2 regions of the Kosakonia sp. SMBL-WEM22 genome follow, and region 1 is predicted to be linked to the other one. Evidence: predicted binding sites of a transcription regulator. Region 1 holds the regulator's gene; the other holds the start of a gene.
What was found. Region 1 encodes CRP, which controls carbon source genes, mostly activating them, when cyclic AMP is high. Its sites were predicted from a motif close to ATGTGANNNNNNTCACAT; they were not measured.

Region 2: a site for CRP is predicted at 3,569-3,586, ahead of cdd (cytidine deaminase). Genes of this name have one in related genera too.

The regions. Positions count from the first base shown of each region.
Region 1 is NZ_CP051488.1:4,535,679-4,540,861, forward strand. Features, by position in the region: gene HF650_RS21875 (YheU family protein) at 1-140, shown strand, start outside; gene HF650_RS21880 (phosphoribulokinase) at 195-1,064, shown strand; gene HF650_RS21885 (OsmC family protein) at 1,095-1,499, opposite strand; gene crp (cAMP-activated global transcriptional regulator CRP) at 1,809-2,441, shown strand; gene HF650_RS21895 (YccS/YhfK family putative transporter) at 2,490-4,568, shown strand; gene HF650_RS21900 (aspartate aminotransferase family protein) at 4,558-5,183, opposite strand, start outside.
Region 2 is NZ_CP051488.1:3,262,836-3,268,018, reverse strand. Features, by position in the region: gene mglC (galactose/methyl galactoside ABC transporter permease MglC) at 1-771, shown strand, start outside; gene HF650_RS15715 (bssS family protein) at 912-1,148, shown strand; gene HF650_RS15710 (hypothetical protein) at 1,412-1,783, shown strand; gene sanA (outer membrane permeability protein SanA) at 1,793-2,506, opposite strand; gene cdd (cytidine deaminase) at 2,629-3,510, opposite strand; gene HF650_RS15695 (CidB/LrgB family autolysis modulator) at 3,640-4,335, opposite strand; gene HF650_RS15690 (CidA/LrgA family protein) at 4,332-4,730, opposite strand; gene dusC (tRNA dihydrouridine(16) synthase DusC) at 4,962-5,183, shown strand, end outside.

The DNA.
Region 1 (5,183 bases):
ATTATGGTGAACATGAGCGTTCACTTGAGCAAAAGGTCGCCGACGTAAAACGGCAATTGCAGCGCGGCGAGGCCGTACTGGTGTGGTCAGAGCTGCACGAAACGGTGAACATTATGCCGCGCGGGCAGTTCCACGACTAACCGGGTGCCGGGCGGCTTTGATACTGAACAACAGCTTTTCTTCAGGGAGTTGCTATGTCCGCCAAACATCCGGTCATCGCCGTCACTGGCTCCAGCGGCGCGGGAACCACCACCACCAGCCTCGCCTTTCGTAAGATCTTCGCCCAACTCAACATGCACGCGGCGGAGGTGGAAGGCGACAGCTTTCATCGTTATACCCGTCCGGAAATGGACATGGCGATCCGCAAAGCCCGCGATCTTGGGCGGCACATCAGCTATTTTGGCCCGGAAGCGAACGACTTCGGCCTGCTGGAGCAGACCTTCAGCGAGTATGGCCAGAGCGGCCAGGGCCAGGCGCGGAAATATCTCCATACTTACGATGAAGCCGTGCCGTGGAATCAGGTGCCAGGAACCTTTACCCCATGGCAGCCATTGCCGGAACCGACCGATGTGCTCTTCTACGAAGGGCTGCACGGCGGTGTGGTGACGCCGCAGCACGATGTGGCGCGTCACGTCGATCTGCTGGTGGGCGTGGTGCCGATTGTTAACCTGGAGTGGATCCAGAAGATGATCCGCGACACCAGCGAGCGCGGTCACTCCCGGGAAGCAGTGATGGATTCGGTAGTGCGCTCAATGGAGGATTACATCAACTACATCACGCCGCAGTTCTCCCGCACTCATCTCAACTTCCAGCGCGTTCCTACCGTCGATACCTCCAACCCCTTCGCCGCCAAAGGCATCCCTTCTCTGGATGAGAGCTTTGTGGTGATTCATTTCCGCAATCTGGAGGGGATCGACTATCCGTGGCTGCTGGCGATGTTGCAGGGCTCGTTTATCTCGCACATGGATACGCTGGTGGTGCCGGGTGGCAAAATGGGGCTGGCGATGGAGCTGATTATGACGCCGCTGGTGCAACGGCTGATGGAAGGTAAAAAGATTAAATAACCCGGCGGAAAGCGCCGCCGGGCGAGCTTATCAGGCTTCTACCACTTCGTAGGAGTGGGTAATCTTAACCGCTTTTTCCAGCATCAGCGCCACGGAGCAGTACTTCTCAGCCGAGAGGTCGACCGCGCGGGATACCGCAGCGTCTTTCAGCGCTTTGCCGGTAACGATGAAGTGCAGGTTGATATGGGTAAAGTAGCGCGGCGCTTCTTCCCGGCGCTCGGAGGTCAGCTTCACTTCGCAATCGGTGACGTCATGACGCCCTTTTTGCAGGATCGACACTACGTCAATCGCGCTGCAACCCCCGGCGGCCATTAAGACCATCTCCATCGGGCTGGGAGCTTTGTCCCCGGAGTTGCCATCCATCAAAATTTGGTGGCCGGATGCGGACTCACCAAGGAACGTTAACCCTTCCACCCATTTCACTCGTGCCTGCATTTTCATCACTCCGGTATGGCAAATTTTTTCACAGATTACGCGTACATAACAAAACGCGCAACGGAAGGCGACCTGCGTCATGCTGAAGCGAGACACCAGGAGACAGGCGCCAAAAGCTATGCTAAAACAGTCTACATGCTACAGAGAAACATTGACGTTACGAATGTACGCAAGGGATATCATACATTAGAGACCGCAGATGTCGCTGACGGTCCACTTCCCGGGACTTGGGAAGCTTTGATTGCAACCCCAGAAGCTGAATGATTCACGCCGTTTCTGGAGCCAGCTTATAACAGAGGATAATCGCGCATGGTGCTTGGCAAACCGCAAACAGACCCGACTCTCGAATGGTTCTTGTCTCATTGCCATATTCATAAGTACCCGTCGAAGAGCACGCTGATTCACCAGGGTGAAAAAGCGGAAACGCTGTATTACATCGTTAAAGGCTCAGTGGCAGTGCTCATCAAGGATGAAGAGGGTAAAGAGATGATCCTCTCTTACCTCAACCAGGGCGATTTTATTGGTGAACTGGGCCTGTTTGAAGAGGGTCAGGAGCGCAGCGCCTGGGTTCGCGCCAAGACCGCCTGTGAAGTGGCGGAGATCTCCTACAAAAAATTCCGTCAGCTTATCCAGGTGAACCCGGATATTCTGATGCGCCTCTCCTCGCAGATGGCGCGTCGCCTGCAGGTGACCTCGGAGAAAGTCGGTAATCTGGCGTTCCTCGACGTGACCGGCCGTATTGCTCAGACTCTGCTGAACCTGGCGAAACAGCCGGACGCCATGACCCACCCGGACGGTATGCAAATTAAAATTACCCGTCAGGAGATCGGTCAGATCGTCGGTTGCTCCCGCGAAACGGTTGGTCGCATTCTGAAAATGCTCGAAGATCAAAACCTGATCTCCGCCCACGGTAAAACTATCGTCGTCTACGGTACGCGTTAATCTGCAAAATGGCGCATCGCTCATGCGGTGCGCCATTTTTGTTTTCCCATGTGGCGCAGGCTGATTTACCACCCCGAAATCAACTACGCACTGCGACAAACGCTGGTGTTATGCCTGCCTGTGGCGGTTGGGCTGCTGCTTGGTCATCTGCAACAGGGGCTTCTCTTCTCGCTGGTTCCCGCCTGCTGCAATATTGCGGGTCTCGATACCCCACATAAACGCTTCTTCAAACGCCTGATTATCGGCGGCTCGCTGTTTGCCGGCTGTAGCCTGGCGGTGCAGCTTCTGCTGGCAGAGAATCTTCCGCTACCGGTAATCATGACGGTGTTAACCCTGCTGCTGGGCGTGACGGGCGAAATCAGCGCGCTGCATGGCCGCTTGCTTCCCGCGTCTCTCATTGCCGCCATTTTTACCCTCAGCCTCGCCGGGAACATGCCGGTGTGGGAGCCGCTGCTGATCTACACCCTCGGCACCTTGTGGTACGGGCTCTTTAACTGGTTCTGGTTTTGGCTGTGGCGCGAACAGCCGCTGCGTGAATCTCTCAGTTTGCTCTACCGGCAACTGGCGGAGTATTGCGAAGCGAAATATAGCCTGTTAACCCAGCATGTCGATCCGGAAACCGCGCTGCCGCCGCTGCTTGACCGCCAGCAGAAAGCGGTGGATCTGATTAGCCAGTGTTACCAGCAGCTGCATATGTTGGCAGCCAATCAGAACAATGACTACAAGCGCCTGCTACGTGTCTTCCAGGTCGCGTTGGATCTGCAGGAACATATCTCTGTCAGCCTGCATCAGCCGGAAAAGGTGCAGAAACTGGTCGAACAGACCCACGCCGAGCAGGTGATTCGCTGGAATGCACAAACTGTCGCAGCTCGCCTGCGCGTGCTGGCGGATGACATCCTCTACCATCGCTACCCGACCCGCTTCACCATGGAGAAGCAGGTTGGCGCACTGGAAAAAATTGCCCGTCAGCACCCGGATAATCCGGTCGGGCAGTTCTGCGCCTGGCACTTTAGCCGTATCGCCCGCGTGCTGCGCACCCAGCGCCCGCTCTATATTCGCGATTTGATGGAGGATAAGCAGGAGCGTCTGCCGCTGATCCCGGCACTGAAAAGTTATCTGTCGCTGAAATCAACCGCCCTGCGCAATGCCGCGCGCATCAGCGTGATGCTCAGCATCGCCAGTCTGATGGGCAGCGCATTAAATCTGCCGAAACCCTACTGGATCATGATGACGGTGATGGTGGTAACGCAGAACGGCTACGGCGCGACGCGGGTGCGCATCGTCAACCGTGCCGCCGGCACGCTGGCCGGGCTAGTGGTGGCGGGTATGACGCTGCACTTTCATGTGCCGCTCGGCTTTACATTGGCGGCGATGCTGATGATCACCCTGAGCAGCTATTTGATTATCCGCAAAAGCTACGGCTGGGCGACGGTCGGTTTTACGATTACGGCGGTCTATACCCTGCAAATCCTGACGCTCAATGGCGATCAGTTTATTCTCGCCCGGCTTGTCGATACGTTGATTGGCTGCCTGATTGCTTTCGGCGGAATGGTGTGGCTGTGGCCGCAGTGGCAAAGCGGCCTGCTGCGCCAGAATGCGCACGATGCGCTGGAGGCCTATCAGGATGCGATTCGCCTGATCCTCAGCAACAATCCAGAAGCAACGCCGCTGGCATGGCAGCGTATGCAGGTTAACCAGGCGCATAACGCCCTGTTCAACTCCCTCAACCAGGCGATGCAGGAGCCCGGCTTTAACAGCCGCTACCTGAGCGATATGAAACTGTGGGTTACCCACAGCCAGTTTATTGTTGAACATATCAACGCTATGACGACGCTGGCGCGCGAGCACACCATGCTGACGCCGGATCTGGCGCAGCGCTATCTCGAGTCATGTGAAATTGCGCTGCAACGCTGCCAGCAGCGGCTGGAGTATGACGGACCGGGAGAATCCGGGGATGTGAATGTGATGGAAGGGCCGGAGACGCTGACCCATGGACCAATGAGCACGCTGGAGCAGCATCTGCAGCGCATCCTCGGGCATCTGAGCACCATGCACACCATCTCGTCGGTGGCATGGCGTCAGCGCCCGCATCATGGCATCTGGCTACGTCGACGCCTTACGCGTTAACCACGCTCGCCACGGCCTGCGCAAAGCGCTGCATCCCTTCATCGATGTCCTGCTCCTCGATAATCAGCGACGGCGCAAAACGCATCACATCCGGACCGGCATTCAGCACCATCACGCCCGCTGCGGCAGCCGCATGCAGAAAGTCGCGCGCACGGCCTTTGTACTGCGGTTTCAGCTCGGCACCAATTAACAGGCCCATACCGCGAATATCGCTGAACAGGTCGTACTGCTCATTAATTTTTTGCATATGCTGAACAAAGTGCTGACGCTTGGCACTGACGCCATTCAGCACTTCAGGGGTATTGATGATATCGAACGCGGTGCCGGCCACTGCGCAGGCCAGTGGATTGCCGCCGTAAGTGGAGCCGTGGGAACCGGCATGGAAGACGCTGGCGATTTCATGCGTCGTCAACATGGCGCTGACCGGGAAACCGCCGCCGAGGGCTTTGGCGCTGGTCAGAATATCCGGCGTCACGCCGTAGTGCATATAGGCGAACAACTCACCGCTGCGCCCCATCCCGCACTGCACCTCATCAAACACCAGCAGCGCGTTGTGCGCATCGCACAATTCACGCAGGCCTTTGAGAAACTCAGGCGTGGCGGCAGTAACGCCGC
Region 2 (5,183 bases), 1.3 Mb from region 1:
GTGGTGGCAGCAACGCTGCTGCAATCGATGGAGAACGCCAACAAGGTGTTCCCGGAGATGGCAACGATGCCGATTATCGTGGTGGTGCTGATCGTCTGCGCTATCGGCGCGATTATCGGTCTTATCAACGGCATTATCATCGCTTACCTCAATGTGACGCCGTTTATCACCACGCTGGGTACGATGATTATTGTTTACGGTATCAACTCCCTTTATTACGACTTTGTTGGCGCGTCGCCGATCTCCGGCTTCGACAGCGGCTTCTCCACCTTTACGCAGGGCTTTATTGCCCTCGGCAGCTTCCGCCTCTCCTACATCACCTTCTACGCGCTGATCGCCGTGGCGTTTGTCTGGGTGCTGTGGAACAAAACCCGCTTCGGTAAGAACATTTTCGCTATCGGTGGTAACCCGGAAGCGGCAAAAGTTTCCGGTGTGAACGTCGCGCTGAACCTGCTGATGATCTATGCCCTCTCCGGCGTCTTCTACGCCTTCGGTGGGCTGCTGGAAGCGGGCCGTATTGGCTCGGCGACCAACAACCTCGGCTTTATGTATGAGCTCGACGCGATTGCCGCGTGCGTGGTAGGTGGCGTCTCCTTCAGCGGCGGTGTGGGTACGGTGCTGGGCGTAGTGACCGGTGTGATTATCTTTACCGTTATCAACTACGGTCTGACCTACATCGGCATCAACCCTTACTGGCAGTACATCATCAAGGGCGGGATCATCATCTTCGCCGTGGCGCTGGACTCCCTGAAATACGCGCGCAAGAAGTAACCCTTCTGCGCTGCTCTCAAGCCCGCCCTGTGCGGGCTTTTTTATTGCTCTGCTATTAGAAAACTTCATCTATCTGACATGGTGAAATCCCGCGCCACTGCTACGCTTTATGTAGTCCCAACATTTATAAGGAGATTAGAATGAAGAATGAATTCGCTTTTCCGGCATTCCCCGTCACTGGATGGCAAGTGGGCGCGGTAGACAAGCAGCAGAGCATCGTTGTGAAATTTGGTTACAGCACTTCGCCATACGGCCCGGGTGCATCGACTTTTGACTCGCAGTTTTTCAGCTTAACCCCCGATATGGTGCGCAGCCTGATTTACGATCTGCAACGCAGCCTCACGGAGCATGAAATCGAGCACGAAAAAGTCGCCTGAGATTTTCCCCTTTTTACCTCCGCAAAGGCACGTGTCATGCAGCTTGCGCTGTGTTGTCGTGTGCCTTGTTGGTGCCTTTAAACCCCCGTCCTGCGCGCATCTTATTGAAGAACCGATCAAATTTAAGGGGATTCTGAAGGCCTTCATCGCAGCGGCTACATACGCTTAAGGGACAATCTTTGAGAGTTGTGATAGCAGCTCAAGGGGCGCTTATGAATTTTGTTTTTTTTAGAGTTGACCACGCACCGCATGAAAAAACCAGTGTGGTGAATTTCGTTTTAAAAGATGTTGAACTGCTTCGTGATGGCGAAGTGATTGCCGTACCCGGCGATCTTACCGTCACCTCGCTGCCGTTTTTCTACTTCTGTTCGGTGCAAACCGGATTTCGCAAGATCGAGTACAAAATGGCCAACAATCCGCCGGCACGGATAACCTGCAGTGCAGGCTATCTGAAAACGGGTGACTACCTGGTAGAGACGCCGGAAGGGGAGAAGGTGATGCAGTTTAACGCGCTTAACGGCACATGGACGGAGAAGAACGCCTCCGCTGTGATCGACCACCAGGGCTTTATCGCCCGTCAGTTTGCCCTCCTGCGCCCGGTCAAAAGCAGCGGCCGTACGGTACCTTTCAATTAATCCGCTCTGTTACCTCTTTTTCTGCATATCGATTAACTGCTCGGCCGTGACTGCCGGGTAGCCCTGAGCATTTTCCGGGACTTCATGCATCGCAGGGATTGGCACCAGCGGCCCAAGAAAACGGGGTTCACGTTTAAACAGATAGAGATCCGCAATCGTCCCTAGCCGGGCGCCAAACTCGCGCGCCCGCACACTCCACATATCTTTTGGTGACGGTACGGCGTAACACTGCGCCTGAATGCCCAGATGGCGGGCGATAAAGAGTGCGCGCTCGCAGTGGAAGCGCTGGGTAATGATAATAAAGTCGTTGGTGTCGAACACCTTGCGAGTGCGGACAATCGAGTCCAGCGTGCGAAAACCAGCATAATCGAGCACGATATCCGCAGGGTCAACGCCACCGGCGATAAGATCTTTACGCATGGTCACCGGCTCGTTATAGCTCTGCTGCGCGTTATCGCCGCTCAGTAGTAGATAGTTCACCTTGCCGCTGTTATAGGCGTTAAGGGCGCCCTGAATGCGGTAGCGGTAATATTGGTTGATAACACCGGTGCGGTAATATTTTGCCGTGCCAAGCACCACGCCGACCTGACGCCAGGGGAGATCCTGCAGGTCGTCGTAGATGTAGGGGGCGGTTTTCCAGCTCATCCAGCGATCGAGACCCAGCGCGGTTAACACCAGCAGACCAATCAGGGCTATCAGGCTGTAAAAAACACGCTTTAACATGGAGCTGGCTCGTAAGGGATTGAAATTGCACTCAGGCTACTTTACCCACACCGCAAGCGCAAGAAACGGCAGCTCAATCGCGCTGTTTTTCATCACTGCGGCCTTAACCGCAGTGATGCGCATCATAGCGTTACGCGCTCAACCGCTTCGCAGCCTAACGCGCGCAGAGTTGCAACCGTGGCATCCCACTGCGTTAACGGCGCGTCAGCGCGTTCCGCCAGCACGGCTCTCGTGATATCCGGGTAGTCGAAACCGCTCAGGCTGAGCAGATTAAGCGCGCCTTGCAGCGGCGGCAGCGTCGGGTTAAACGCCGCGTTCTCCGCATAACGGCCACTGAAGATCTGCCCATCGCGACAGAGTAGAGCAACGCCAGAAGGGGAGTTTGTATACGGGGAGTGGCTCTGGCTTGCTGCGGCAATAGCGGCCTGAGTCAGCGCATCGCCGCGCGGAGCGAATCCGTGATCCTGGGTGTCCATTAGTAGGGTTTTGATCTCAAGATCCTTCGGCCCAAATGCATCCGGCAGGTAATCAGCGAGGGTATGTGGCGCGCGGCCGGGAAGGTTAATGCGCAGAGAAAGCCCACTGTTGAGTTCATTCATAAATTGTCGGCAGTGGCCGCACGGCGTGTAGTTAACGGTAACCGATTCGAGTGCAGTTTCACCGCGCAGCCAGGCGTGGCTGATGGCGCTCTGCTCGGCGTGCACCGTCTGCTGCATGGTGGCACCAATGAACTCCATATTGGCACCAAAATACCAGTTGCCGCTGACACCGCGGGCAATCGCGCCGACATTGAAATGGGAGAGGTCGGTGCGGGCGCAGGCGGCTGCGAGGGGCAGCAGGGCGAAGGCCAGCGCATCGGCATCACGCTGTGTTGCGCTTTGCAACGTTGCCACCTGCTCCGCACTCAGCATAGCGGGGAAGTGTTCATCCGCCAGCAGAGGCGCCAGCGCGGTCTGAAGTTCGCCCGGCAGGCCGGAAAAAGCAGTGTGAAAACGAGAATGCATAGCAGTGCCTCATAGCAGTGTAATGGAAACACAGTGTACGGGCCTGCTACGCTTTTATTTGTGACAGAAATCACATTGTTTATGCAACGAATGAAACGCATTAAAAAATTGCGCGACCCATCGCAAATTTTACCCCCACAAGGCGATCAGTAGCGGAAAGAGGAAGGGTGCCACCAGCGAGGTGATAATCCCGCAGATCACCAGCGCCAACGAGCTAAAAGCGCCCTCCTGATAATCAAGCTCCGCGCAGCGTGCCGTCCCCAGCGCGTGAGACGCGGTGCCCATCGCCAGCCCGCGCGCCGATTTGGTTCTGATGCGCATCAGGTTGAGCAAGGTGTGCCCGAATACCGCGCCAAGCACGCCGACAAAAATTACGCACACCGCGCTGATTGCCGGGATGCCGCCAATGCTGCCGCCCACCGCCATCGCAATCGGCGTGGTAACGGATTTCGGTAAGATTGAGGCGGCAATCTCCGGCGTTGCCCCCATCAGCAGCGCAATAAGTGTGCCGCTGATCATCGCCACCAGGCTGCCGATAAAACAGATGGTAATAATCGATTTCCAGCGCGCGCGGATCTGATGCAACTGTTCATAAAGAGGAAACGCCAGCGCCACCACCGCAGGTTGCAGCAGATCGTTGAGCACTTTGCTGCCCTGAAAGTAGTGATCGTAGGGCGTGCCGGTCAGCAGCAGCAGCGGGATAATCACCACCATCGCCACCAGCAAAGGGTTCAGCAGCGCCAGCTTAAAGCGCGCGGCCAGTTTGCGGGCGGCGAAAAAGACCGCCAGCGTTAAGGGCAGGGACCACCAGATATAGGCCATCACTCTTTTGTTTCCTCACGACCGGCCACTTTACGCTCGCCGTGTACCAGATGGGTACTCCAGCTGACCACCAAAAAGACCACCAGCGTACTCACCGCGCAGGAGACGACAATCGGGCCGAACTGCGCGCGCAGCACATCGTAATACTGCATAACACCGACGCCGATAGGCACAAACAGTAGCGCCATGTAGCGAATAAGCAGAAAACAGCCGGGATTGACCCACTTCGCCGGCAGGATCTGCAGCGCCAGCAGGACAAACATAATCAGCATGCCAATAATGCTGCCGGGAATGGCGATCGGCAGTAGTGAGGCGACAAAAATACCGGCATATAAGCAGGCATAGATGAGCGCGAAGGCTCGCAGGTACTGCCAGATGATTATTAGTGATTTATTCATGGTGGAAATCCTTGCTGAAACGCATTCATCATACAATTAAAGCTAAAAACGTGCTACCGATCACATCATGAATTTTGAGCATACCAGACATTCCATTTGGTTAGATTATGGGTTCAAACTGGGCAGGCGGTGAAAAAAGGGGCCGCAAAGCCTTCAGAGCCCGATAATAATGGCTCTTTCCTCGCTTCCGGAGAGCGGCTACTATGTCGCCTCATTTTTTCGGGGTGATTTATGCGTGTATTACTGGCTCCAATGGAGGGCGTGCTCGATTCTCTGGTGCGTGAGCTGCTGACTGACGTCAATGATTATGATCTCTGTATCACCGAGTTTCTACGCGTGGTTGATCAGCTGCTACCAGTTAAATCCTTTCATAAGATCTGCCCGGAATTGCAGCGCCAGAGCCGCACCTCCTCCGGCACGTTAGTGCGCATTCAATTGCTGGGTCAATATCCC